DNA from 2 places in the Shewanella sp. MMG014 genome. Region 2 is predicted to be linked to the other one. Evidence: predicted binding sites of a transcription regulator. Region 2 holds the regulator's gene; the other holds the start of a gene.
The links. Region 2 encodes ArgR, which controls arginine synthesis, uptake and breakdown. Its sites were predicted from a motif close to ANTGAATANNTATTCANT; they were not measured.
Positions count from the first base shown of each region.

Region 1: J8L86_RS06560 (aspartate aminotransferase family protein) is a predicted target of ArgR. The motif match lies at 4,461-4,478, and genes of this name have one in related genera.

Region 1 is NZ_JAGJDZ010000003.1:283,601-296,315, forward strand. It holds gene J8L86_RS06545 (aminodeoxychorismate/anthranilate synthase component II) at 1-454, shown strand, start outside; gene J8L86_RS06550 (prolyl oligopeptidase family serine peptidase) at 597-3,080, shown strand; gene J8L86_RS06555 (HDOD domain-containing protein) at 3,225-4,367, shown strand; gene J8L86_RS06560 (aspartate aminotransferase family protein) at 4,705-5,922, shown strand; gene astA (arginine N-succinyltransferase) at 6,032-7,051, shown strand; gene astD (succinylglutamate-semialdehyde dehydrogenase) at 7,063-8,523, shown strand; gene J8L86_RS06575 (DUF1338 domain-containing protein) at 8,590-9,390, shown strand; gene J8L86_RS06580 (sensor histidine kinase) at 9,508-10,860, opposite strand; gene J8L86_RS06585 (response regulator transcription factor) at 10,857-11,531, opposite strand; gene J8L86_RS06590 (hypothetical protein) at 11,512-11,859, opposite strand; gene crp (cAMP-activated global transcriptional regulator CRP) at 11,946-12,581, opposite strand.
Region 2 is NZ_JAGJDZ010000006.1:129,854-142,568, reverse strand. It holds gene J8L86_RS11575 (Fe(3+) ABC transporter substrate-binding protein) at 1-9, shown strand, start outside; gene J8L86_RS11570 (iron ABC transporter permease) at 63-1,694, shown strand; gene J8L86_RS11565 (ABC transporter ATP-binding protein) at 1,696-2,724, shown strand; gene J8L86_RS11560 (Dyp-type peroxidase) at 2,834-3,772, shown strand; gene argR (transcriptional regulator ArgR) at 3,891-4,361, opposite strand; gene mdh (malate dehydrogenase) at 4,678-5,613, shown strand; gene J8L86_RS11545 (SDR family NAD(P)-dependent oxidoreductase) at 5,676-6,536, opposite strand; gene J8L86_RS11540 (DUF393 domain-containing protein) at 6,540-6,929, opposite strand; gene J8L86_RS11535 (efflux RND transporter periplasmic adaptor subunit) at 7,071-8,156, shown strand; gene J8L86_RS11530 (efflux RND transporter periplasmic adaptor subunit) at 8,158-9,273, shown strand; gene J8L86_RS11525 (efflux RND transporter permease subunit) at 9,341-12,409, shown strand; gene folX (dihydroneopterin triphosphate 2'-epimerase) at 12,539-12,715, shown strand, end outside.

The sequences.
Region 1 (12,715 bases), on a different contig from region 2:
GGCAATTAACCCGAGCCATTTAATCATTTCACCAGGCCCGTGTTCTCCCAATGAATCAGGTATTTCGCTCGCTGCAATTGATTATTTCGCAGGAAAGCTGCCGATATTGGGTGTGTGCTTAGGTCATCAAGCTATAGCTCAGGTATTTGGAGCTAAAGTCATCAAAGCGGCCAGAGTAATGCATGGTAAAACAAGTGCTATTACGCATAGTGAAACAGGTTTATTTACTAAACTAAATCAACCCTTAACAGTAACTCGATATCACTCTTTGCTCGTTGAATCGTTACCGGAAAGCTTTGAATTAGATGCTTGGTATGATGATCCCATTCATGGGCGAGAAATTATGGCTATGAGTCATAAAACGCTGCCGATTTACGGAGTTCAATTTCATCCTGAAGCGATTCTGACTGAGCAAGGTCATGAACTGCTGGATAACTTTCTTACGCTAAGCTAACTTCTGTTACAACTTTACTGAAAAATCCCCACAAATATTGTCATTATTTGTGATATAAAAGGCGAATAATAAAAGTACTTACCAAATGATTTAACGTTTAGGTGAGAATATTTCAGCCATCTTTGATGACAAGGGATTTAATATGACCAGGCTTCTGCGTAATGCGGCGCTGAGTGCATTATCAATTGCAATTATTTCAGGTTGCAGTGCTACAGCAAACAACAGTGACTCTTCTACAGTAACCAATCAATCAGCCAGTGCTTCAGTTCCATTAGCGATGCCACCACAAGCTGACAAGCCACTCACATTAAATCAAATTATGGCCAATCCTGATTGGATGGGTTTATTGGCTAAAAACGCTTATTGGGCAGACGATAGTCAATCGGTGTACTTCAATCGTCAGCAACACCAATCACCTATTGCTGATGTATATCAACAGGGTGTTAATGATGAGCAGGCTCAGTTACTTGGCTTAAATCAATTGCATCTTGCTGATCAAAAGCACGGTGTGCTTAACGCTGATAAATCAAAAAAAGCCTACCTTTATCAAGGCAACATTTTTGTAAAATCACTTGCTAATGGCGAAGTGAAACAATTAACTCGTCAGAACAACGCCATTAACTCAGTTCAGTTTTTAACAGATGGTGCACTTGCATATATGCAAGGCAATAGCGTGTTTAAATTACACCTTAATACCGGTATGACTGAACAATTAGCTGATATTCAAATGGCGAAAGCACCAAAAGGTGTGGTTGATCCTGATACTTATATTGCAAAGCAGCAACATAGATTAATTGAGTATGTGGCTTTACAGCATTCAAAGAATAAAACCCGTGCGGAGTATGCTGAAGAACTTGCTGCAATAGATCCCACTTTTGCTGCTAAGACTTGGTACTTAGGTGACAACGAAAAAGTTAATCAGATGAGTTTGTCAGCAGATGGTCGCTACCTAGTGGTGTCATTATCTGATAAAAATTATAGCTGGCGTGCTGATCATGACATTATGCCTAACTACCTTGGCAAAGATGGTTATGTAGATGCCGTACCTGCGCGAGCACGTGTTGCTGAAGATAGTTACCCTGGTGAGCGTTTAGTTATTCTAGACCTTGTTGAGCATGCTAAAAAAGAAGTCACAATCGAAGGTTTAACTGGTTTTGATGAAGATGTATTGGCATCGGTAAAATCAGAAAACGCAAAGGCAAAGGGTGAGACGTATAAAAGTAAGCCTGCGCCTCGAACTGTACAGTTAATGCAAGACTGGGGTTGGGATCAATCTGCAATTCAATGGCACGATACTGACAATAAACTGCTCGTCATGATGGAAGCGGTTGATAACAAAGATCGTTGGATCGCCAGTGTTGATTTAAGTAATGGCAAGTTAATCACAGAGCATCGCTTACATGATGATGCATGGATAAACTATACCTTCAACCAGTTTGGTTGGGTACCAGGTACAAATAGTTTCTATTACTTATCTGAAGAAACGGGATACTCTCAGCTTTATGTTAAGTCTGAGGGCAAAACCACACGCTTAACGCAAGGTGATTATGTGGTTGATCAAGTCACATTGTCTCCTGATGCGACGCACTTATATTACCGTGCAAACAAAGAACATCCAGGAACATATAATGTGTACCGAGTGGAGTTAGCTTCAGGAAATACTGAGCAGTTAACACAGCATACAGGTACATTAGACTATGAGCTGAGCCCTAATGGTCAATCATTATTATTAACTGCGTCAACAGCGATTAAGCCCAACGAATTGTTTATCCAACCAATCGGTGGTGAAGCAAAGCAGTTGACTAATTACACCAGCAACGCATTTAGTCATTATGCATGGCAAGCGCCAAAAGTGGTTAAAGTACCATCGAGTCACGGTGCAAAAGATATCTATGCGCGAGTATATGTGCCGCAAGGTTACGATGCTAATAATGCATCGAAATATCCTGCCGTTATTTTTAACCATGGTGCTGGCTATTTACAAAATGCCCACAATGGATTTTCTGGTTACTTCCGTGAGTTCATGTTCCATAACTTGCTGACTCAGCAAGGTTATGTTGTGATGGATATGGATTATCGTGGCTCAAAAGGCTACGGTAGAGATTGGCGTACAGCCGTTTATCGTAATATGGGACACCCAGAAGTCGAAGACTTAAAAGATGGTGTGAACTGGATGGCTAAAAATGCCAATGTTGACGCTGCTAAAGTTGGCACATATGGCGGATCGTACGGTGGCTTCTTGACCTTTATGGCGTTGTTTAATGAACCTGAGTTATTCCAAGCGGGCGCGGCTTTACGCCCTGTAACTGATTGGGCTCATTATAATGCTCCTTATACTTCTAATATTTTAAATACGCCTGATGTGGATCCGATTGCTTACGAACGAAGCTCACCGATAGAGCACGCTCAAGGATTAGAGAAGCCATTATTAATTATGAGTGGTGTGTTGGATGATAATGTCTTCTTCCAAGACAGTGTACGTCTAGTACAGCGTTTAATTGAGCTGGAAAAGCCGATGTTTGAAACGGCTATTTACCCTGTAGAACCACATGGGTTTAGACAGCCATCAAGTTGGTTGGATGAATATCGTCGTATATACAAATTGTTCGAGCAAGAGCTTAAATAATTGTTCAACTTAATTGATTAGCAAGGCTCCCTAATGGGAGCCTTTTTTATTGCTAAGACAGCTTTAATCGCTCAATTGTTACAAAATGAGGCCGATATCATTTATCATCACTCATAATTCGAAAAATCAGAAGGTTTAAGCACAGTGGCAGTGTCGGTAGCGGGCGGAGTAAGGCCCGGTAAAGTAATTGAAGTGGAACGTCGATTATATAAACAACTGATCGTTGGGAAAGAAAAACTAACCCAGCAGTTTGATGATCGTGATAAACAATTAGAAGATGATGCTAATAAGTTGGAAGTTGAGCGCCAAGCCATTAAAGCCCGCATGGAAGAACAAGCTAAAGCTCAGCAGATACTGGCACGGATTTCCCAACAATTGTCTAAAACTGTCAATAATTCGCTTGAGCATCAGATTAACTCACCACAACAAATGCTTGAACAATCAGGCATTGAAGAGTCTCAAGTGTTGTTATTGGACTTATTGCTGAATAAAGACCCTGATTTACGTCGCATACGTCCACTCGTGGAGAATATATCTTGGCTATATACTGACTTAGTTAACTTAATTAATAGTCCAGCCTCAAGCCACAGACGACCACAACGCTCTGAAGTTAAAGTCACTGATATAAAATTGGTATTGAACTACATTGGCATTGAAAACCTACAAGCTGTGATCCCCTACTTTTGCCTGCGCAATTGGTTACCAAGTGGCAATGCTAATCTTATTTGGATCACGCGGAAATTATGGCGCTATAGCATGATGAGTGCGATTGCTGCTAAGGCTTTAGCTGTGCTACATGGAAAAAATGTAGCATTGGTTTACAGTGCTTCTTTGATGAAGCAGCTCGGTAGTGCGACGATTCTTAACTCCGCCGCGAGACAATTTGAGACGACATGGGGAACTTGGCTTAGGGAAACCAGTGCTAAAGGCGATAAGACGCTTTATGATGCTGTAATGGCCTCTGAATTCCCGTCAATGGATGTATTTGAGAAAGTGATGTCATATGGTGAGCAGCTTAATTGGCAAATACTGGATTTATTAGAGTTTGAAAATAGTAAATTAACAAAACTACTTAAAGAGCTCGATTTTAATTACCACTTTAGTGAGTTCTCGGCAGAGAGCGCAATTGTTGCAAAGGCCAGCTGTTATGCCAAAGTGCTTTTGTTGGAGGAGTCTCGCCTAATTGATCCTCAAGAAAAGCGTGTCATGTTCGATTATTATGAGTTTACTGAGCAAGAACTCATCAGACTGAAAGCGCAAAACTACCGCAAACTGGATCTTGTTTAATCGGCCTTATTTCGTATAAAGACTTGCTATTCGCCTGTGTATTTATTCATTTATGGTGAATAGCTAAGTAATTTTCATTCAAATAACTTTTTTTATGACTATTTATGCTCAAATTAAGCAGTATAAACACTTTGTATGCGCCTTTTTGTCATTCTTTATGCATTAATCATTTCGGTAATGAATAGTTAACAGCTAAAAACTGGTATTTTGATCACATTTTAGCTAATAATGTCCTTCAAGTAATACAAGCAACCGCTACAACACGAAACCAAAACCAATATAGATAGCGGACTAGAGTGATGTTTAGTCACTTATAAACCTAAAGGAACGAAAAGCAATGAGCGTTGAAATGAACTTAACACGTGCCCAATTTGATCAAGTTATGGTGCCTAATTATGCGCCTGCAGCTGTAATCCCAGTTCGCGGTGAAGGTAGCCGAGTTTGGGACCAAGAAGGTAATGAGTTTATTGATTTTGCTGGTGGTATTGCAGTGAACTGTTTAGGTCATTGTCACCCAGCATTGGTTGGCGCCCTCAAAGAACAAGGTGAAAAACTGTGGCACCTATCTAACGTAATGACGAATGAGCCTGCACTTGAACTAGCGACTAAGCTTGTCAATGCAACATTCGCAGAACGTGTTTATTTTGCTAACTCTGGTGCAGAAGCAAACGAAGCAGCCCTAAAATTGGCTCGTCGTTACGCACTTGAAAATCACGGTCCACAAAAAGATCAAATCATTGCATTTGATAAAGCTTTCCATGGCCGTACTTTCTTCACTGTGACCGTGGGTGGGCAAGCTGCTTACTCTGATGGCTTTGGCCCTAAGCCACAAAGCGTTACGCACGTACCATTTAATGACATCGCCGCATTAGAAGCGGTTATCTCAGATAACACGTGTGCCATTATGCTTGAGCCATTACAAGGCGAGGGCGGGATCATCAATGGTGACCCAGAATTCTTAAAAGCAGTGCGTGCTCTAGCTGATAAGCATGATGCTTTAGTTATTTTTGATGAAGTACAAACTGGTGTAGGTCGTACAGGTGAGTTATTTGCTTACATGGGGACTGATATCGTACCTGACATCTTAACCAGTGCTAAAGCATTAGGTGGTGGTTTCCCAATTGCTGCAATGCTAACCACTGCCAAAATTGCAGCACATCTTAAAATTGGTACTCATGGTTCAACATACGGCGGTAACCCTTTAGCGTGTGCTATCGGTAATGCTGTGATGGACGTGGTTAATACCCCTGAAGTATTAAATGGCGTTAAGCACCGTGAGCAATTGTTCCGTGACGGTTTAGCAGCAATTAACGCTAAATATAACGTATTCTCTGAAGTGCGTGGCCAAGGCATGTTACTTGGTGCCGTGTTAAACGAAGAGTATGCTGGTCGCAGTCGTGATTTCCTTGTTGCGTCTGTTGCTGAAGGTCTAATGAGCCTGATTGCTGGTGCTAACGTAGTGCGTTTTGCGCCGTCTCTTGTTATCCCTGAAGCTGATATTGCTGAAGGCTTAGCGCGTTTTGAACGTGCAGTAGCTAAAGTAGTAGCAGGTTAATCTATCTATTGGCGCAGCGTTAAGCTGCGCTTTTTAGTTTGGATTGCCAATGAAATGAAGTGAGTGTTGCTCATGTCATTTTTTATTTGGTTATTTCAAGGAGAGTTTGATGCTAATCATTCGACCAATTCGCGCCAGTGATTACGATGCTCTATACAAAGTAGCTGTTGAATCAGGCCACGGGTTTACCTCCCTACCTGTGAACGAAGAGCTATTAAGATCGAAAATTGCTCGTGCAGAAGCCTCTTTTGCCAAGCAAGTTGAAAAGCCTTTTGATGAAGGTTATTTGATGGTGCTTGAAGATCTTAAAACCAATGAAGTTGTCGGTACCTGTGGTATTGAAGCTGCCGTTGGAATGGAAGATGCGTTTTATCATTACCGCTTAGGTACTGAAGTGTACCATTCAAAGCAAATATCAGTGCGTAATGAAGTTGAAACACTCACCTTATGCCATGACTACACAGGCGCTGCTGAGTTATGTACGTTATTTCTCAATAAAGCTTACCGTCGTGGTTATAACGGTCGTATGCTATCTCGTTCTCGCTTTTTATTCCTTGCTCAACATGAGCAACGCTTTGGTAGCACAGTGATTGCTGAGATGCGTGGTGTAAGTGATGAGAAAGGCGACTCACCTTTTTATGAGTGGTTACAAGACCATTTCTTAGGTATCGACTTTGTTGAAGCTGATTATTTATCAGGTTTGGGCAAAAAAGCCTTTATGGCTGAAATGATGCCAAGAAGCCCAATTCATGTGTGCTTATTACCTAAAAAAGCGCAAAAAGTGATTGGTGAAGTTCATCGTAATACTAAGCCCGCACTCAAACTACTGCAGGCTGAAGGGTTTAAATTTAGAAATTACGTCGATATTTTTGATGGCGGCCCGACAGTTGAATGTGCTTTATCTGATATCCGCTCTGTTCAACAAAGCCGTGAGCTGACCGTCAAAATTGGCAAAATGCCACATGCAGATCATCAATACATCGTCGCTAATACATTATTAGCGGATTATCGTGCGACTTCTGCACGAGTCTTAGTCTCTGATAAACATGACAATGTCACGCTTAGCCCTGAATTGGCAGAAGCATTAAAAGTGGCAGCAGGCGATAATATTCGCGTACTAGAACTTTAGGACACAAACAAATGACACAATTTATTAAAGGCCAATGGTCTCATGGTGAAGGCCATGATGTGACTTCTGTAAACCCTGCAAATGGCGAGGTGATTTGGAGTGGTAAAACAGCGACAGCGGCCCAAGTTAATACAGCAATCGATGCCGCAAGAGCCGCACAGTTTGATTGGTTCATGTTAGGTTACGATGCTCGCTTAGCGATTGTTGAAGCGTATCGAAGTGAACTTGAAGCGCACAAAGCAGAATTGGCTGAAGTGATTGCTCAAGAAACAGGTAAGCCTCAGTGGGAAACAGCTACTGAAGTCGGTGCAATGATTGGCAAAATTGGTTTGTCTGCTGCAGCCCATGATAAGCGTACAGGTACAGAAACCAATGATATTCCGGCAGGGCGTGCTGTTCTTCGTCATAAGCCACATGGAGTTGTTGCTGTATTTGGTCCTTATAATTTCCCTGGTCATTTACCTAATGGTCATATCGTTCCTGCATTGCTTGCAGGTAATACCGTGGTATTTAAGCCTTCAGAGTTAACGCCAAAAGTGGCTGAAGAAATGCTTAAATTATGGGAAAAAGCAGGTTTACCACAAGGTGTGATTAATCTTGTTCAAGGTGAGCTTGAAACAGGTAAAGCATTAGCATCGCACCCTCAAATTGATGGTTTATTCTTTACAGGTAGTTCTCGTACTGGTCACTTATTGCATCAGCAATACGCAGGTCATCCAGGTAAAATTCTTGCTCTTGAAATGGGGGGGAATAACCCACTCATTATCAAGGATGTGAATGACACTAAAGCGGCCGTGCACGATATTATTCAATCTGCTTATATCTCATCAGGTCAGCGTTGTACCTGTGCTCGTCGTTTATATGTGCAAGATGGTGCAGCGGGTGATGCATTGATTGAGCAGCTAATTAGCGCCATTAAGCAAATTAAAGTGGGTAGCTGGAATGCTCAACCACAACCATTTATGGGCTCAATGATTTCAGAAGGCGCAGCAAAAGGTATGGTTGCAGCCCAAGCTGAACTACAAGCCTTAGGAGGCCAGTCTTTAATTGAATTAACACATGTTGAATCAGGTACTGGTCTTGTTACACCTGGTCTGATTGATGTTACTGCCATTGCCGAACTGCCTGATGAAGAATATTTTGGCCCGCTGTTACAGCTTGTAAGATACCAAGATTTTGACCAAGCGATTGATATGGCTAATAACACACGTTATGGCCTGTCTGCAGGTATTTTGGCTGACAGCCGTGAAGATTATGACTACTTCTTAGCACGTATTCGTGCCGGTATTGTTAACTGGAACAAGCAAATTACAGGTGCATCAGGATCGGCTCCATTCGGTGGCGTAGGTGCTTCTGGTAACCATAGAGCAAGCGCATTTTATGCTGCTGACTATTGTGCTTATCCTGTTGCTTCTGTTGAAGCTGACAGTGTGAGTTTACCTGCTAATTTAAGCCCAGGACTATCAATCTAGTATTGGGTGACGCTGACTTAAGGCAATGACTTTCGGTCATTGCCTTTTTTAAAGAAGGATTTTTTTATGCACACTGACGTAAATGCATTATTTGCTGCTCTTTGGCAAGATTACATTAACATGACCCCATCAGCAGACAGCATTCACCAATTGCTAAGCAAGGGTGAGCCGATCATTAATGATCATATTGCGCTGCGCACGTTTAACATTGCTAAAGTTAATTTGTCTGTACTGGCTGCACATTTTGAGTCAATTGGTTATGTAGCTTGTGGTGACTATAATTTTGAGCAGAAAAAATTAGTTGCTAAGCACTTTGAACATCCAGATCCTAATCAGCCAAAAGTGTTTATCTCTGAACTGTTAGTTGAAGAGTTTAGCCAAGCTGCACAAACCATTATTCATGGCTTAATTGATCAAGTTGATGTTGCAGATACTAAAGCGGATAACTTCTTATATTCAGGCCGTCATTGGCAAGTTGATTTGGCCAGCTATAACACCTTACTAGCAGAAAGTGAGTATGCTGCTTGGGTGGCTGCGATTGGCTACCGTGCAAACCATTTCACTGTGTCGATTAACGCATTACCAGAGTTTGAAAAAATTGAAGCCGTTAATGAAGCGCTTAAAGGTGCTGGCTTTACATTAAATACATCGGGTGGCGAAGTGAAAGGCTCACCAGAAGTGTTACTTGAGCAATCTTCAACAATGGCTGACCGTATGGTAGTTGACTTTGCTGATGGTGAACTTGAAATCCCTACTTGTTTTTATGAGTTTGCTCGCCGTTACCCAATGGCAGATGGCAACTTATATACAGGCTTTGTGGCGGCATCTGCAGATAAGATATTTGAAAGCACTAACGCTGCTGGGTAAGTCATCGACATACAAACACGTGTAATAAAAAGCCCTGGTAGTGCACTATCAGGGCTTTTTTGTAATTTAACTTTGTATTGAATGGGCTAGAAAAGCGATTCGGCTAATACAATAAGGTTAACTTAGCGTTTTGACTTTGGGGTTATCAAACACAATCGTGACACAAAGGCCGCCAAAGCGCGCTGAGCGACTAAATGATAAAGAGTAACCATACTGCTCTATAATCTCTTTTACGATAGACAGGCCAAGCCCATGACCCATTACGCCCTCATCTAACCGTTTCCCTCTGTTAGTTAGCTGGGTTAATTGGCTATCATTGACACCTGGACCATCATCTTCGATGTATAGTGTGAGCACTTGACTAATCGATTTTATTGTTAAACTAATATTTGATTCTGCCCATTTATAGGCGTTATCGAGTAAGTTACCAAATAATTCCATTCCATCTTCTCGATGGATAGGCAGTCGAGCGATATCTGCTTCAACCTGAATGTCGCAGGTAATACTCTTTTGATGATGAACCTTATCTAACGTTGAAGTTAACGCTTCAAAGTCTCGCGGAATGACCATCTGAGCTGCTGGCAACATATCACCAGTAATTCTGGCTGCAGTGAGCTTTCGCTCAATCATATTGCGGATTTGGTCTAACTGCTGCTGCATCGCTTCGGCTGCTTCAGGGTTAGACAGACCAAGCACTTCTACCTGTTGTTGCATCACGGCTAATGGGGTTTTTAATCCATGACTCAAATTACCGAGGTTATTTCGGCTACGTTCAATTTGATTGGCAGTGTAATCAAGCAGTTCATTGTAAGTTTCAGCGAGCGGCTTAATTTCAACGGGTATTTGATTAAGCTCAAGTGCATTAATTTCACCTTGGCGTAATTTAGCTAAGGAATCTTGGATATATTTAACCGGCTTAAATGATTGGCGTAAGATAATAAAAATACCAAAAATCATCGCTGATAACATAGCGATATTGATGGCCAATTTAGTGCCAAATACTTCACTGAAGACCCGTCTGCCAATACTTAAATCTTGTGCCACAGTTAACGTGGCCACTTTATCACCGCTAGTTGAGCCAATGCCTATAGATAATAACTGCATGTCATTATTTTTTGGGCCTTTGGCTTGCCACACTCGAGTTTGATTTTGTGCTAACAGTTCAATATCAAGCTGAACATCCCACAAAGAGCGTGAGCGGATCACTTGGTTGTCAGAGTTGAATTGAAAGTAGCGACCTGAGTATGCGGGTTTGTAAAAGCTGGATAATTCATTCTGATCTATGATGATTTCGCCAGAGTTGATGTGACTGGCTAGAATGATGTGCTCTAAATCTTCTTCAAGACGATTGATGATGGAGTCGTGAAAAGCTTGTCGCAGCATGGACTCAAACAAAATGAGCCCAATAACTGTTGCAATAATAATGAGTCCGCTAAGCCAGAGACTTAGCTTACTGCGGATTGAAATCATTCTACGATGCCGTGAAAGATATATCCTTGGCCACGACGAGTTTCAATAGCTGTTTTACCGAGTTTTTTACGTAAATGAGTCACGTAAACTTCGACCACATTAGACTCTTTTTCATCATCAAACTGGTAAAGTTTGTCGGTCAGTTGGGCTTTGGACAACAACTTTTTAGGCGACATCAGGAATATTTTTAATAATCTAAATTCCATTGCCGTTAGCTCATAATGATTTTCACCGATGTGGACTCTTTGCTCAGCTTCATCAAGAGTAATGCCGCCATAGCTTAATTGTTTTGACGCGGTATTGAGTCGGCCATGGGCACGATGGATAAGGGCTTGCACACGTGCTAATAACTCTTGCGCATGGAAAGGTTTTGCGAGGTAATCGTCAGCACCTGCATTGAAGCCTTCTACTTTCTCATGCCACTGGCTACGTGCTGTCAGCATTATTACTGGTGTGTCGATGCCTTTTTCTCGCCAAGATTCCACTAGCGTTAGGCCATTACCATCGGGTAAGCCAATATCTAAAATGACACAGTCGTATTGTGTTTCTTTTATTAGGTAATCAGCTTCAACAGCTTTGTCGGTAACATCGGTGACATAGCCAGCTTGTTTTAGTTGTTTTTCAAGCTCAGCAACTAAAAGGGTATTATCTTCAACGAGTAGCAGTTTCATTTATTTGGCATTCACTTGGTAGTTGGTCCATTGACTCTGGCATCCCATTTGTTGCATCGAGAAATAAATGGATGACATGCCCTTTTTTTAACTTTAATTGCAAATCATAACGCCATTTATCATCCTCTTGATAGAGGCTGGCATCAATTAATTCACCATCACAGTATTGTGCAAGTAAAGTAAGGGAATAATCAAGTGATTGAATGCTACCTGATGTGACCAAGCGCTGAACTTCGTCATGTTGAAGCTCATTTTTAATTGCGTGAGCGGGTAGGGAACTGAGAGTAGTTACAATAACGCTGATAAGTAGCACAGATAGCTGCCTCATCGGAAAGACTCCCATAAAAAAAGTGATAATTAGATTTACTAATTATCACTTTAATTAATCACCCTTAAATCAAGCTGAAGCTTAACTTAACGTGTTCCGTAAACCACTATAGTTTTACCGTGAGCCTGAATAAGATTTTGTTCTTCAAGCATTTTTAAGATACGGCCAACAGTTTCACGTGAACAACCAACAATCTGACCAATCTCTTGACGAGTGATCTTGATTTGCATGCCGTCTGGGTGAGTCATTGCATCTGGCTGTTTAGCAAGATGTAATAAAGTCTGTGCAATGCGTCCTGCAACGTCTAGGAAGGCTAAGTCACCCACTTTTTGGCTAGTGCTTTGTAAGCGGTAAGCCATTTGAGCGGTCAACTTCATTAGAATCTCAGGGTTAACCTGAATTAACTGCTTGAATTTCTTGTAAGAAATTTCAGCAATTTCACAAGGTTGTTTTGCACGAACCCAAGCAGTACGTTCTGCTTGCTCTTCGAATAAACCTAATTCACCAATGAAGTCACCTTGATTAAGGTAAGAAAGGATCATTTCTTTTCCTTCTTCATCTTTAATCAATACTGCGACTGAACCTTTCACGATGTAGTAAAGGGTATCAGATTCTTCACCTGCGTGGATCAAGGTGCTTTTCGCTGGGTATTTATGGATGTGACAGTGTGAAAGAAACCACTCCAAAGTTGGATCAGGTTTAGGCTTGCCAATCAGAGCCATGTGTATTTCCTCGATTGATAAAATGAAAGTAAGGACTAGCTAATAAAGTAATTGTACTTGACTTATGTTTACAAAACTTTGATGAAGATCGAGTTTAACATTATGAAAAATGCTGCCAGTACACTATTTAACTT
Region 2 (12,715 bases):
GACCTATAAGAATGCAGCATTTCACCGCATAGTCATTATGCGGTGCTAACTGGAATGTATTTATGATTTTAGGCTTAACCAGAAGCTGGTCGCTCACTGGTTATGCGATTGCGGCAATATTAATATTGCCGCTTTTTGCACTTATAGTACAAGCAACAATTCCTGACGAAGCAGTATTTAGTCATTTATTTGATACTGTTTTACCAACCTATATCAGCAATAGCTTGTTACTCATGCTACAGGTTTGCATCGGCTCTTTGGTCATCGCTGTGCCTGCGGCTTGGCTCGTAGCACGTTGTGATTTTCCTGGACGGCGCTATTTCCAATGGGCACTACTACTACCTTTAGCAATGCCTGCCTATATCGTCGCGTATGTTTATACCGACATGCTTGATTATGCTGGACCTGTGCAACGTATGTTAAGGCAAGTCTTTGGTTGGTCATCCCCACAAGATTATTACTTCCCCGATATTCGTACGCTAACAGGCGCAGCTATCATGCTGTCTTTAGTGTTATTTCCATATATTTACCTGTTAGCCCGCACAGCCTTTATGGAGCAATCGTCTAGCTTATTACATGCCTCTCGCATTATGGGCTGCAATCCTTGGCAAAGCTTTTGGCGCTTAGGTTTACCCATGGCAAGGCCAGCCTTAGCGGTGGGAATGGCGTTAGTGGCAATGGAAACCGCTGCTGATTTTGCCACGGTAAGTTACTTTGCTGTGCCGACGTTAACGACTGCGGTTTATGATACTTGGCTTGGCTATGGCAGCTTATCTGCCGCAGCAAAACTTTCGGCAATCATGTTGTTGGTGATTTTTGCCATGGTAGGGGTAGAGCGCTTTGCTCGCCGTAAACAAGAGTTATTTCAAAAGCAATCAAAACTGACAGAGTCAGACCGTTATTATTTAACAGGCTTTAAAGCTTGGAGCTCATTTGCTTACTGCGCTTTATTGATTGTATTGGCATTTTTATTACCTTTTATGGTGCTTGCAGGCTATGCAATCGACTATTTTGATGAAAGCTGGAATAGCCGCTTTTGGCAATACAGTTTTAATAGTTTATATATCGCAGCCGTAGTGAGCTTTATCTGCGTTGTACTGGCATTAATTATGATGTTTGTTCGCCGTGTTAGCCCACGTAAAAGTGATTTGCTACCTTCACGATTAAGCAGCACGGGTTATGCAATACCTGGCACGGTACTGGCAATTGGCGTTTTGGTTCCACTGACTTATCTCGATTTTGCCATTAATGATGTTTATGCCTACTTTGATAGCAGAGGACCTGGCTTATTATTTACGGGCAGTGTCATTGCGCTAATCTTTGCTTTTTGCGTTCGCTTTGTGGCGATTTCAATTGGCAGTATCGAAAATAGCTATAAGCGAATGTCTCCTTCGTTAGATATGGCAAGTATTACTATGGGGCAAACCCCAAGACAGCTGCTATGGCGTGTGCATTTACCTTTGTTACGTAAAGGCATATTTGCAGGAGCACTGTTAGTATTTATTGAAAGCATGAAAGAGCTGCCAGCAGCGTTACTATTGCGTCCTATCGGTTTTGAAAACCTTGCGACTCATGTTTTTCAGTTTGTTTCTGATGAGCAACTAGAGCATGGTGCTTTGGCTGCAATTGTCATCGTAATCGTTGGACTTATCCCATTGATTTACCTTAATCGTTCGCTGGAGCAAGAGAGCTAATATGTCCACACTGACCATTAAAAATGTTAAAAGTGACTACCAAGGGCAGGTCATACTTAATGGACTCAACCTAACCTTAGAGCAGGGAGAAATCGTTGCGCTGTTAGGGCCTAGTGGCTGCGGTAAAACCACGTTATTACGTGCTATTGCTGGTCTTCAAGCGATCAGTGAAGGTGAAATTATCATAAATGGTCAATCGCTAAGTGCTGATGGCGTATTTGTTCCCAGCGAAAAGCGTGGTATTGGGATGATTTTTCAAGATTATGCATTGTTTCCCCATTTAACCGTCAGTGATAATATTTTGTTTGGCGTTAAGGGGTTATCTGAAAAAGATCGCCAAGACCGCCTTGAGGATATGCTCGCTTTAGTTAAGCTTGAAGGCTTAGGGAAACGTTATCCTCATGAGTTATCAGGTGGCCAGCAACAACGTGTTTCGATTGCCAGAGCCTTAGCGTATCAACCCGAGATTTTACTTCTCGATGAGCCTTTTTCTAATATCGATTCTCAAGTGCGTAGTGAGATGATGCTGGAAATCAGACAGATCTTAAAGCAGCGTAATGTCAGTGCAGTTTTTGTAACCCACAGTAAAGATGAAGCGTTTGTATTTGCAGATAAACTGGCTTTGTTTAAAGAAGGCGGAATTGTTCAGCATGGTATTGCAGAAGACTTGTACGGTGAGCCAAACGATCGTTACGTTGCAGAGTTTCTTGGTGAAGGTAACTACATTACTGTCACCATTAAAAGCGCCACGCAAGTCGCCTCCATATTAGGCTTAATAGAAAGCACTAGCCTGATAAAAAACGTGGTTAATACTCAGGGGCAATTACTTCTCAGGCCGCAGCAAATCGAGATTCAACCTGCAGCACAGGGGCAAGGTGAAATTGTCGAGCGACGTTTTCTGGGTACAATTTGTCATTATTGGGTTAAAGTAGGTCAACAGACGCTCGAAGTGAGAAGTCAGTTAACCGAACTGACATTAGGCCAGAAAGTTAATTTGTCCATATCAGCGCATCCGCTAGTGATTTTTTAGTGACCTAAGTCTAAATTGATTAAATATTGCATAGAGCAGTAAGGAATAAATTGCTCAATTGCCTTAAACTCTTTATATCTTATTATTGTTAAAGGTGATTGATTCCAACATGGAAACACAGAATATGCCTCGCGAACAGTTAGGGATTTGTGCTGAAGGAAATCTGCATAGCGTCTATTTGATGTTTAATGCAAATGATGGTGTCGAAGATCAGCTTCGTCCATGTTTAGCCAATGTAGCCCAATATATTTATGAATTATCTGATCAATATGCAGATAGTGCATTTAATGGCTTTGTTGCTATTGGTGCGAATTATTGGGATACCATTTTTGACGGACAAAGACCTGCTCAATTACGCCCTTTTCCTGCGATGAATGAAGGTAATCGAGATGCACCAGCAATCGAATACGACTTATTCATGCATATCCGCTGCGATCGTTATGACATTTTGCATTTAGTTGCCAATGAAATTAGCCAAATGTTTGAAGGTTTGGTTGAGTTAATTGAAGAAGAACGTGGCTTTAGATTTATGGACAGCCGTGACTTAACTGGCTTTGTCGATGGCACAGAAAACCCGAAAGGGCGTAGCCGTCAAGAAGTTGCTTTAGTGGCTGATGAGGATATCTCATTTAAAGGCGGTAGTTATGTTCATGTGCAAAAATATGCCCATAACTTGAGTAAATGGAATCGCCTACCGCAGAAGAAACAAGAAGATATCATTGGCCGTACTAAGCAAGATGATATTGAATACGCTTCTGAAGATAAGCCATTAACCAGCCATATCAAGCGAGTTAATTTAAAAGATGCAGATGGTAAGTCGATGGAGATTTTACGTCAGAGCATGCCTTTTGGCTCGTTAAGAGAGCAAGGGTTGATGTTTATCTCGACCTGCCATAATCCAACTCATTTTGAAGAAATGCTACGCAGCATGATTTATGGTGACGGTCATGGTAATCACGACCACCTCATGCAGTTTACTAAAGCGCTGACAGGGTCATCATTTTTTGCGCCATCATTAGATTTTTTAGCGCAGTTTGCTAATGACTAATTTTGCAAAATACGCGTTCTTGTAAGCTTGGGTAGATTAAAACCAAAAAAAGCAATGCCAAGGCATTGCTTTTTTATTGGGTTTTCGTCCGTACTACAGACTCAACATGACGCTTGTTTTACTCGCTGTAGTTAAACAGTGATTTAACTGTTTCTAACGTATCATCGATGGTTTTAATGCTTGATGGACAAATGAAGATCGTGTCGTCACCAGCAATGGTACCTAAAATGCCTTCAGGCTTACCTATTGAATCAAGTAATCGCGCGATGAGTTGTGCTGCACCTGGACTGGTACGCACTACAATCATAGCTTGGTTATGATCAACATCTAATACTAAGTTTTTAACTGGGCTACCTGCTGTCGGTACACCTAATTCAGCGGGCAAACAGTACACCATTTCTTGCTTAGCATTTCGAGTTCGCACCGCGCCAAACTTACTGAGCATGCGCGATACTTTAGATTGGTTTATGTTGCCAAAACCTTCTGCTTGTAGTGCGTTGACGATCTCACTTTGGCTACCAAAGCGTTCTTCCTTTAATATCGACTTAAACGTTTTAACGAGTTCATCCTGATTTTTGGTCGCTGGCATATTTTTTTTCGTCTTATAGTAATTTTTAAATTGAATACAATATATTCACAAAACGGGTTCATTTTGAATATATAAACGTCACAAGTCAAGAAATAAGCTAAATCGGTGAATAAAAATTCACTTTACAGTGTAAGTGCTAAATCAGGGATTATTGATATATATATCATAGAATAAGTTAATTGCTTTACTCCACTAAGGGATAATTGAAATTGTCTCGCTGATGCAGTAATGTGACGCCACGAGAAATATGATCTATGTCACAGACTGAGAATCATAAACTTAGAAGTCAAACATAAGAACGTTATTGGAGATAATTATGAAAGTAGCTGTACTTGGTGCTGCTGGCGGTATCGGCCAGGCCCTAGCTTTACTATTAAAAACTCAACTTCCTGCAGGCTCAAAGTTGTCTCTGTATGACATTGCTCCTGTAACACCTGGTGTTGCTGTCGATTTAAGCCACATCCCAACAGATGTTGAAGTGGCTGGTTTTGCTGGTGAAGATCCAACGCCTGCGCTAGTTGACGCTGATGTTGTTCTTATTTCTGCTGGTGTTGCACGTAAGCCTGGAATGGATCGTTCAGATCTGTTTAACATCAATGCGGGTATCGTACGTAACCTTATTGAAAAAGTCGCTGCGACTTGCCCTAAAGCATTAATTGGTGTGATCACTAACCCAGTAAATACAACAGTTGCTATTGCAGCTGAAGTACTTAAAAAAGCGGGTGTTTACGATAAGAATCGTTTATTCGGTGTGACGACACTTGATGTTATTCGTTCTGAAACTTTCATCGCTGAGCTTAAAGGTCTAAACGTTGCTGATGTTAACATTAACGTTATCGGCGGCCACAGTGGTGTGACTATTCTTCCACTTCTTTCACAAGTTGAAGGCGTAAGCTTTACTGATGAAGAAGTTGCTTCACTAACAACTCGCATCCAAAATGCGGGTACAGAAGTTGTTGAAGCTAAAGCCGGTGGCGGTAGTGCGACACTTTCAATGGGTCAAGCGGCATGTCGTTTCGGTCTATCATTAGTTCGCGGCCTACAAGGTGAAGCAAACGTGGTTGAATGTGCATACGTAGATGGCGGCAGCGAGCACGCTGAATTCTTCGCACAACCTGTTGTATTATGTAAAAACGGCGTAGAAAAAGTACTTCCATACGGTGAAGTAAGCGCATTTGAAGCAAACGCACGTGATGCAATGCTTGATACGTTAAAAGGCGATATCGACCTAGGTGTTGAATTCGTTAAGTAAGCTCATCGTTTACGACAAAAAGCGAAGCCTAGGCTTCGCTTTTTTGTGTCTGTAATCTGCAGTTACCATTGCACTGTTTGACCTTGCCAATCAAGAAACTCTGCTTGGTTGTTAAATTCAATACCTTGGTGAATCGTGAGTAATTGCTGGGCGGCGAAGCCTGCGGTGAACAATTTCCCTTCGGGAACGTTGGCCTGAAAAGGTTTAGATAACTCGGTATCGGTTGTACCGGGGTGAAACGCGATCAATTTTGTATTTTTAGCTCGGCGTGCATATTCAATCGCACTGGTTTTTATTAACATATTCAATGCCGCTTTTGATGCTCTGTAGCTATACCAGCCTCCTAACTGATTTTCACTGATACTGCCAACTCTGGCACTCAACACACTGATGATGCATGCTTGCTTGCCGTTTACGAGTTTAACGAGATGTTGAAGCCACATCATTGGCACTAATGTGTTGGATTGAAAGACTGACAGCATAGAAGCTGGGGTAATATCTTCAAGGCGCTTTTCTGGCGATAAAACAGTTGATGGCTCAATTTGTTGATTTTCTGGACTCTTTGAGGCCTGTGGATTATGTGTATGGACTGACATTTGATTGTTTAATGAATGCAATCTGCCATTACAAATAAACACCTTGCTGATATGCCCTTTAATTGATGATAGAGCAAGGCACACCCTTGCTATGTTTTCGTTAGCGTCATTACTGGCGTTATTACCAAAGCCATTCATGGTGTAATCGCAGCAGATGTGGTGATGAATGTTATTGCTAACATTAAAAACCAATTCTTTTTGACTGATGGTAATGATTTGCTCAATCTCAGCATTATCTGCGAGCTCGGTGACAATCGCTTTTGCAATACCTGAAGATGCGCCAATAACAATGGCAGTGTTAACGGCTTGAACACGACAGATATCCATAGGCTACTTCAACTTACAGCTACCGTCTTCACAACGTTGCTGTCCGGTGAGTAGATAAGAAATTTGGTAGCGATTTTTCGCAAATCCACGATAAGCGATATCAGCAAAAGGTTTAACACAAGGTAAGCGTAATAATTGAATCCACTTATGCTTACCTGTTAATGCCCAAGCTTTAGCTGTCACATCTAACCCCGTTAGAATTGTGCCGTCATTTGTTTCTGCATGCAGGATGTTATTGGCCACAGATAAATCAATATGGGGGTATTTTTCTTCGAAATTGTCTTGGTTTAAATCAGCCAATTCAATTTTGTGTAATCGATCGTGCTTCTTTAGTTGCGCCATTTCGTTAGAACATAATGGACAAGCGCTATCGTAAAAAATTCGTAACTCCATAGTGCACCTCTGCCTGTTTGGGTTAAAAATCAATACGTCGATTGTCACAAGTTAGATCTTTTTTGTGCTCTAGTGCACCTATTATGGGGTGTCATTGAATGTTAGTATCGTACTAATTGCTCACTTTTGACGGAACAAAACATGAAGAAACTCAGCCAGTTTAGTTCTTTTTTAGTTATATTCCCCTCGATAATTTCCAGTGTTTTACTCAGTGTTGCCTACGCAGAAGAAGGCAGTGAAGCCACCAGTCGTGATATCCCTCGTCCAGTCAAAGTGCTGCAAGTTGATGTGGGCTCTGAATACCGTGAGCGCTTTTTACCTGGCGAAGTTAAAGCCTCAGAAAAAGCGGCATTGTCATTTCGAGTCTCAGGTGAAATTGCTGAAATTTTTGTTAGACCTGGAGATGCCGTTGAACCAGGAGATATATTAGCCACACTCGATAGTGATATTTATCAGCAACACTTAGCCATGGCGCAAGCACAATTCGAGTTAGCTAAAGTGTTGTTTGAGCGCAATGAGTCTTTGGTTGAGCAAGGGGTGGTATCACGTAACGATTATGACCAAGCTAAAAGTGATTTCACCGTAGCTCAAGCAGCACTGGATAAAGCCAAAACCGATGTGACCTACACTAAGTTGCGTGCCCCCTATCAAGGGGTGATTTCTAAACGCAGTAAGCGTGAGTTTGAGTTTGTCCAAGCACAAGAAGAAGTCATGGGGATTCGAACTGATGCATCTGCAGATATTAGTTTCCAATTGCCAGAGCAATTTATAGGTTTTTTACAAAAATCTGATAAAGGCTTAGAAGATATAGACAACATAGAAGTTAAGTTTGATAGCCGCGATCAATGGTATGTCGCTCGCTTAAAAGAGCTTAATACCGTTGCCGACCCTACAACCAGTAGTTACACCATTATATTAACTTTACCAATGCCAGATGAACTGAATGTTCTACCTGGCATGTCAGCACGAGTTAAAGTTAAGTTGCCCGCAAGAACGGCCGATGCCCATCCGAAAATCCCTAAAGGCGCAGTGGTCAAAGAAAACCAACAAGCCTATGTATTTACTTGGTCACCGACTCAGCAACGAGTCAAAAAGGTACCTGTTACCTTACAGGGAACTCGAATGATGTCAGGGCTAAATGATGGTGATTGGCTTGTCGTCGCAGGAGCCGCTGAGCTTAAAGATGGCCAAGCAGCGGTAAAGTGGATTAAAGAGCGAGGCTTATAATATGCAACGGATTCAACATTCTAGAATGAGTTCCATCATTAATCGTCTAGGGGTCGTTGCCTTAGGCCTATTGGGCTTATCCGCCTGTGAGCGCACTGTAGACATTGAGCCAACAAAAACCTTAGTGAAAACTTATACCTTGCCTCATGCTAATAATGAAGTGATGCGTGAATTTAATGGTGTGGCTAGAGCGCAAGATTTAACGAACCTGTCTTTTAGAGTTGAGGGAAGAATAGAGCGTATACCAGCAACAAAAGGCAAGTCGGTTGAAAAAGGTGAGTTACTCGCCGTACTTGAAAAACGTGACTACACCATTGCCCTAAGCGATCGTCAAGCACGTTTAGAAGTCAGTTATAAACAGGCCCAACGAGGCAAGCAGTTAGTTGAAAGCAAGTTAATGGCACAATCTGACTACGATGAAATGAATGCCCAATATTTAGTGGCCAAAGCAGAAGAGCGCCAAGCTGAGTTAAACTTGCAATACACAGAATTGCGCGCGCCATTTTCAGGGATTGTCAGTGATGTATTTTTAGAGTCTTTTGAAAATGTGCAGCCGGGTGTATCTGTACTCAGTATTCAAAAAGTTGAGCGTATTGAAGTGGATGTGCAAATTCCAGATATGCTGATTGCTGTTTCAAAAAAGCAAGAAGACAGAGAGAATCAAGCCAAGTTGAATGTCAGCTTTGAGGCTTTTCCTAATACTCAATTTAGCGGCCGTTTATTAGAGGTCAACACCGAAAAAGATCCCACCACATCAACTTATATTGCCACCATTGCAGTGGACTTAGACCCCAAATATAAAGTGTTAGAAGGCATGCCTGCAAAAGTACAAGTTAACTTGAGCGACATGACTTACACCTATCATCGAGAATATTTAGTGCCAATCGAAGCGGTTGTTATGCAAGATGGTAGTGATATTGATGCACAAAATAGTGGTGTTTGGCTTTACAACGCTGCCGATAATTCGATTCAGTATCAACCAGTAACACTGGGGGTTATTGTCGGTGATGAAATTGAAGTTATCAGTGGCCTTGATGATGGCCAAACCATTATCACAACAGGCGCAGCCCGTTTAGTTAAAGGCCAGCAAGTACAGTTATTAGAGGAGGGAGCATGATGACTCGGTATCCAAAAGTACTCCTTAATAACGCCAATCACTCAACTGATACAAGGGAAAGTGTGTAATGAATATAGCAGGCTACTTTGTTAAAAATACTGTGATCAGTTGGATGTTTACCTTAATACTGCTTATTGGTGGTTTGATGGCATTTACTGGACTAGGCCAATTGGAAGATCCGCCTTTTACCATTAAAGATGCTGTGGTTGTCACCTTATATCCTGGTGCAACGTCCACAGAGGTGGAAGAAGAAGTCACCTACCCAATTGAAAAGGCAATTCAAGCATTGCCCTATGTCGACTATATTCGCTCACTCAGTACCTCGGGTATGTCGCAAATTACGGTAACCATGAAGAACATCTATGGCCCTGAAGAATTGCCACAAATATGGGATGAACTGCGCCGTAAAGTCAACGACATGTCATCAAGTTTACCGCCAGGAGTACAAGCGCCTATCGTCAATGATGATTTTGGCGATGTGTACGGCATCATGTTGATGGTGAGCGGCACGGACTACAGCTATCGAGATATTCTCGATTACGTCGACTATGTAAAACGTGAGCTCGAATTGGTACCAGGTGTCGGTAAAGTGTCATTGGCAGGGAACCAGCAAGAGCAGGTGTTTGTTGAAATGTCGCTTAACAAAGCGGCGAGTTCTAACATCGACCCCTCATTGATTCAAAATCTACTTAACTCGCAAAACATGGTGTCAGATGCGGGTAATATTCGGGTATCTGCCGATAATTTAAAAATTCGTACCAGTGGCGGCTTTAAGTCTGTCAGTGAGCTTGAAGAGTTAATCATTCCCGGTACCCAAGGTGACAAGTTAATTTATTTAAAAGATGTCGCTACTGTTTCTCGTGGTTTTCAAAATATCCCGACCAATTTACTCAAGTTTAATCAGCATGACGCCATCAACATAGGTATATCGTTTTCGACTGGGGTCAATGTTGTTGAGGTGGGTAAAGCCATTGACGCAAAACTTGCCAGCATTGAAAGCGTGCGCCCTGCAGGTATGGTGATTGAAACCATGTACAACCAGCCTAATGAAGTTGATGCCTCCGTCGGCAGCTTTGTGTGGAACCTCATTGCAGCAGTGGTGATTGTTGTAGGGGTATTGCTGGTATTTATGGGCTTTAAATCAGGGATATTAATTGGATTAATCCTATTTTTAACCTGTTTGGGCACCTTTATGCTGATGTTGCAGGCAGAGATTGAACTGCAACGTATCTCCCTCGGGGCATTAATTATTGCCTTAGGGATGCTGGTGGATAATGCCATTGTGATTGTTGAAGGCATACTCATCGGTCGGCAACGTGGACAAACAACCCTAGAGGCAGCTCAAGGCATCGTTAAACAAACAATGTGGCCATTACTTGGCGCAACTGTCATTGCGATTACAGCTTTTGCACCCATTGGGCTCTCGCCAGATTCGACGGGTGAATTTGCAGGGTCGTTATTTTGGGTATTACTGTTTTCGCTGTTTTTATCTTGGATTACTGCGATCACGATTACGCCATTTTTCGCGCAATTATTTTTTGGCTCGGAAGCTGAAAAAGTGGAAGGTGAACCAAAAGATCCGTATGGCGGTGCCTTCTTCATGTATTACAAGGCACTACTTGACGTGTGTATGCGCTTTCGTTGGGTCAGTGTGGTTGCCGTTGTTATTGCGTTTTGCGCCTCTATTTATGGCTTTGCTTACGTTAAGCAATCGTTTTTCCCACCGTCTACCACACCTATATTTTTAGTCGATGTGTGGATGCCAGAAGGGACCGATATTCGTGAAACTCAAACCGTCGTTGAAGGGATGGAAGCCATCGCGTTTAACCTTGATAATGTCGAGTACGTGGCATCTACCATAGGTAAAGGTTTTCCTCGTTTCTTATTGACTTATTCGCCTGAGAAAAACTACGCATCCTATGCGCAAATTGCATTAAGAACATCAGATTTTGAAACCTTATCTGATGTGATGGTGACCTTTCGCAGGGACGTAGAGCGCAGTTATCCGCAAGCGCAGCTTAAATTTAAGCGCTTAGAAATTGGTCCATCAACGGATGCCAAAATCGAAGCGAGGATCAGCGGCGCCGATCCTGATGTATTGCGTAGTATTGCAGCGCAAGTGATGGAGGTATTTAATGCTACACCAGCCACAGTCAATGTACGTCACGACTGGCGTGAGCGGGTGAAATACATTGCCCCACGGTTTAATGAAACCCAAGCTCGTCGTCTAGGTATTGTAAAAAGTGAAGTCGATGAGGCATTAAAATTTTCGTTTACAGGCTTACAAATCGGGGTTTACCGTGAAGGCACCACCTTGCTGCCGATTATCGGTCGCTTACCTGAAGATGAGCGCATTGATATCGAATCGTTAGAGAGTATTCGTATTTGGAGCCCAGCGCTAAGTGCCTTTGTACCTCTGCAACAAGTGGTTGATGGTTTTGAGGTGAAGTTTGAAGATCCTATAATTCAACGTCGGGATCGAAAACGTACCTTAACTGTATTTGCCGATACCGATTTTGAATACGGCATTCTCCCAGCTGAACTGTTTGCCAAAATCAAACCTAAAGTAGAGGCTCTCGAGTTACCAGTAGGGTATGAGCTGCAATGGGGAGGGGAATATGAATCATCGACAGATGCACAAGAGTCATTATTTGCGACCTTGCCATTAGGCTTTTTATTCATGTTTTTGATTACCGTGTTCTTGTTTAATTCGGTAAGAAAACCCCTGGTTATCTGGGCTTGTGTACCATTAGCTATTATTGGTATTACATCTGGATTATTAATCCTTGAGAAACCATTTAGCTTTATGGCGTTGTTAGGCATGCTCAGCTTATCGGGCATGCTACTGAAAAACGGGATTGTTTTATTGGATCAAATTAACACTGACATCAACGAAGGAATAGAAACCTTTGAAGCCGTGTTTAACTCAACGGTGAGTCGTGTGCGACCTGTTTGTATGGCCGCCATAACCACGATTTTAGGTGTGTTGCCGCTGTTAACCGACGCTTTCTTTGAGTCGCTTGCTGCGGTAGTCATGTTCGGTTTAGGGGTAGCAACCATGCTGACTCTGATCATTGTTCCAGTGTTTTATATCATCTTCTTCAAAGTTAAGTACCGAAACTATAAAGAGTTTTAGTTAGCAAAATTGGCGTTTTATCGCTATAACTATAAGAGTCAGCCATTAACGGTTGACTCTTTTTTATGTGATCTAACTTGCTCATTGTCACGTACTACCCAGTGAATTTATAAGAGGCTCACTATGTCCATTAGCCAAGCAATCATTAAAGTGACCAATCTTCGTTTACGAACGTTTATTGGTTTTAATCCTGACGAACGTGAAAAGCAGCAAGATGTTGTGATTAATATCGAAATCCAATATCCCGCCGACAAGTCATTTGAAACTGACGATGTTGCAGATGCACTTAACTATAAAGTCATTACT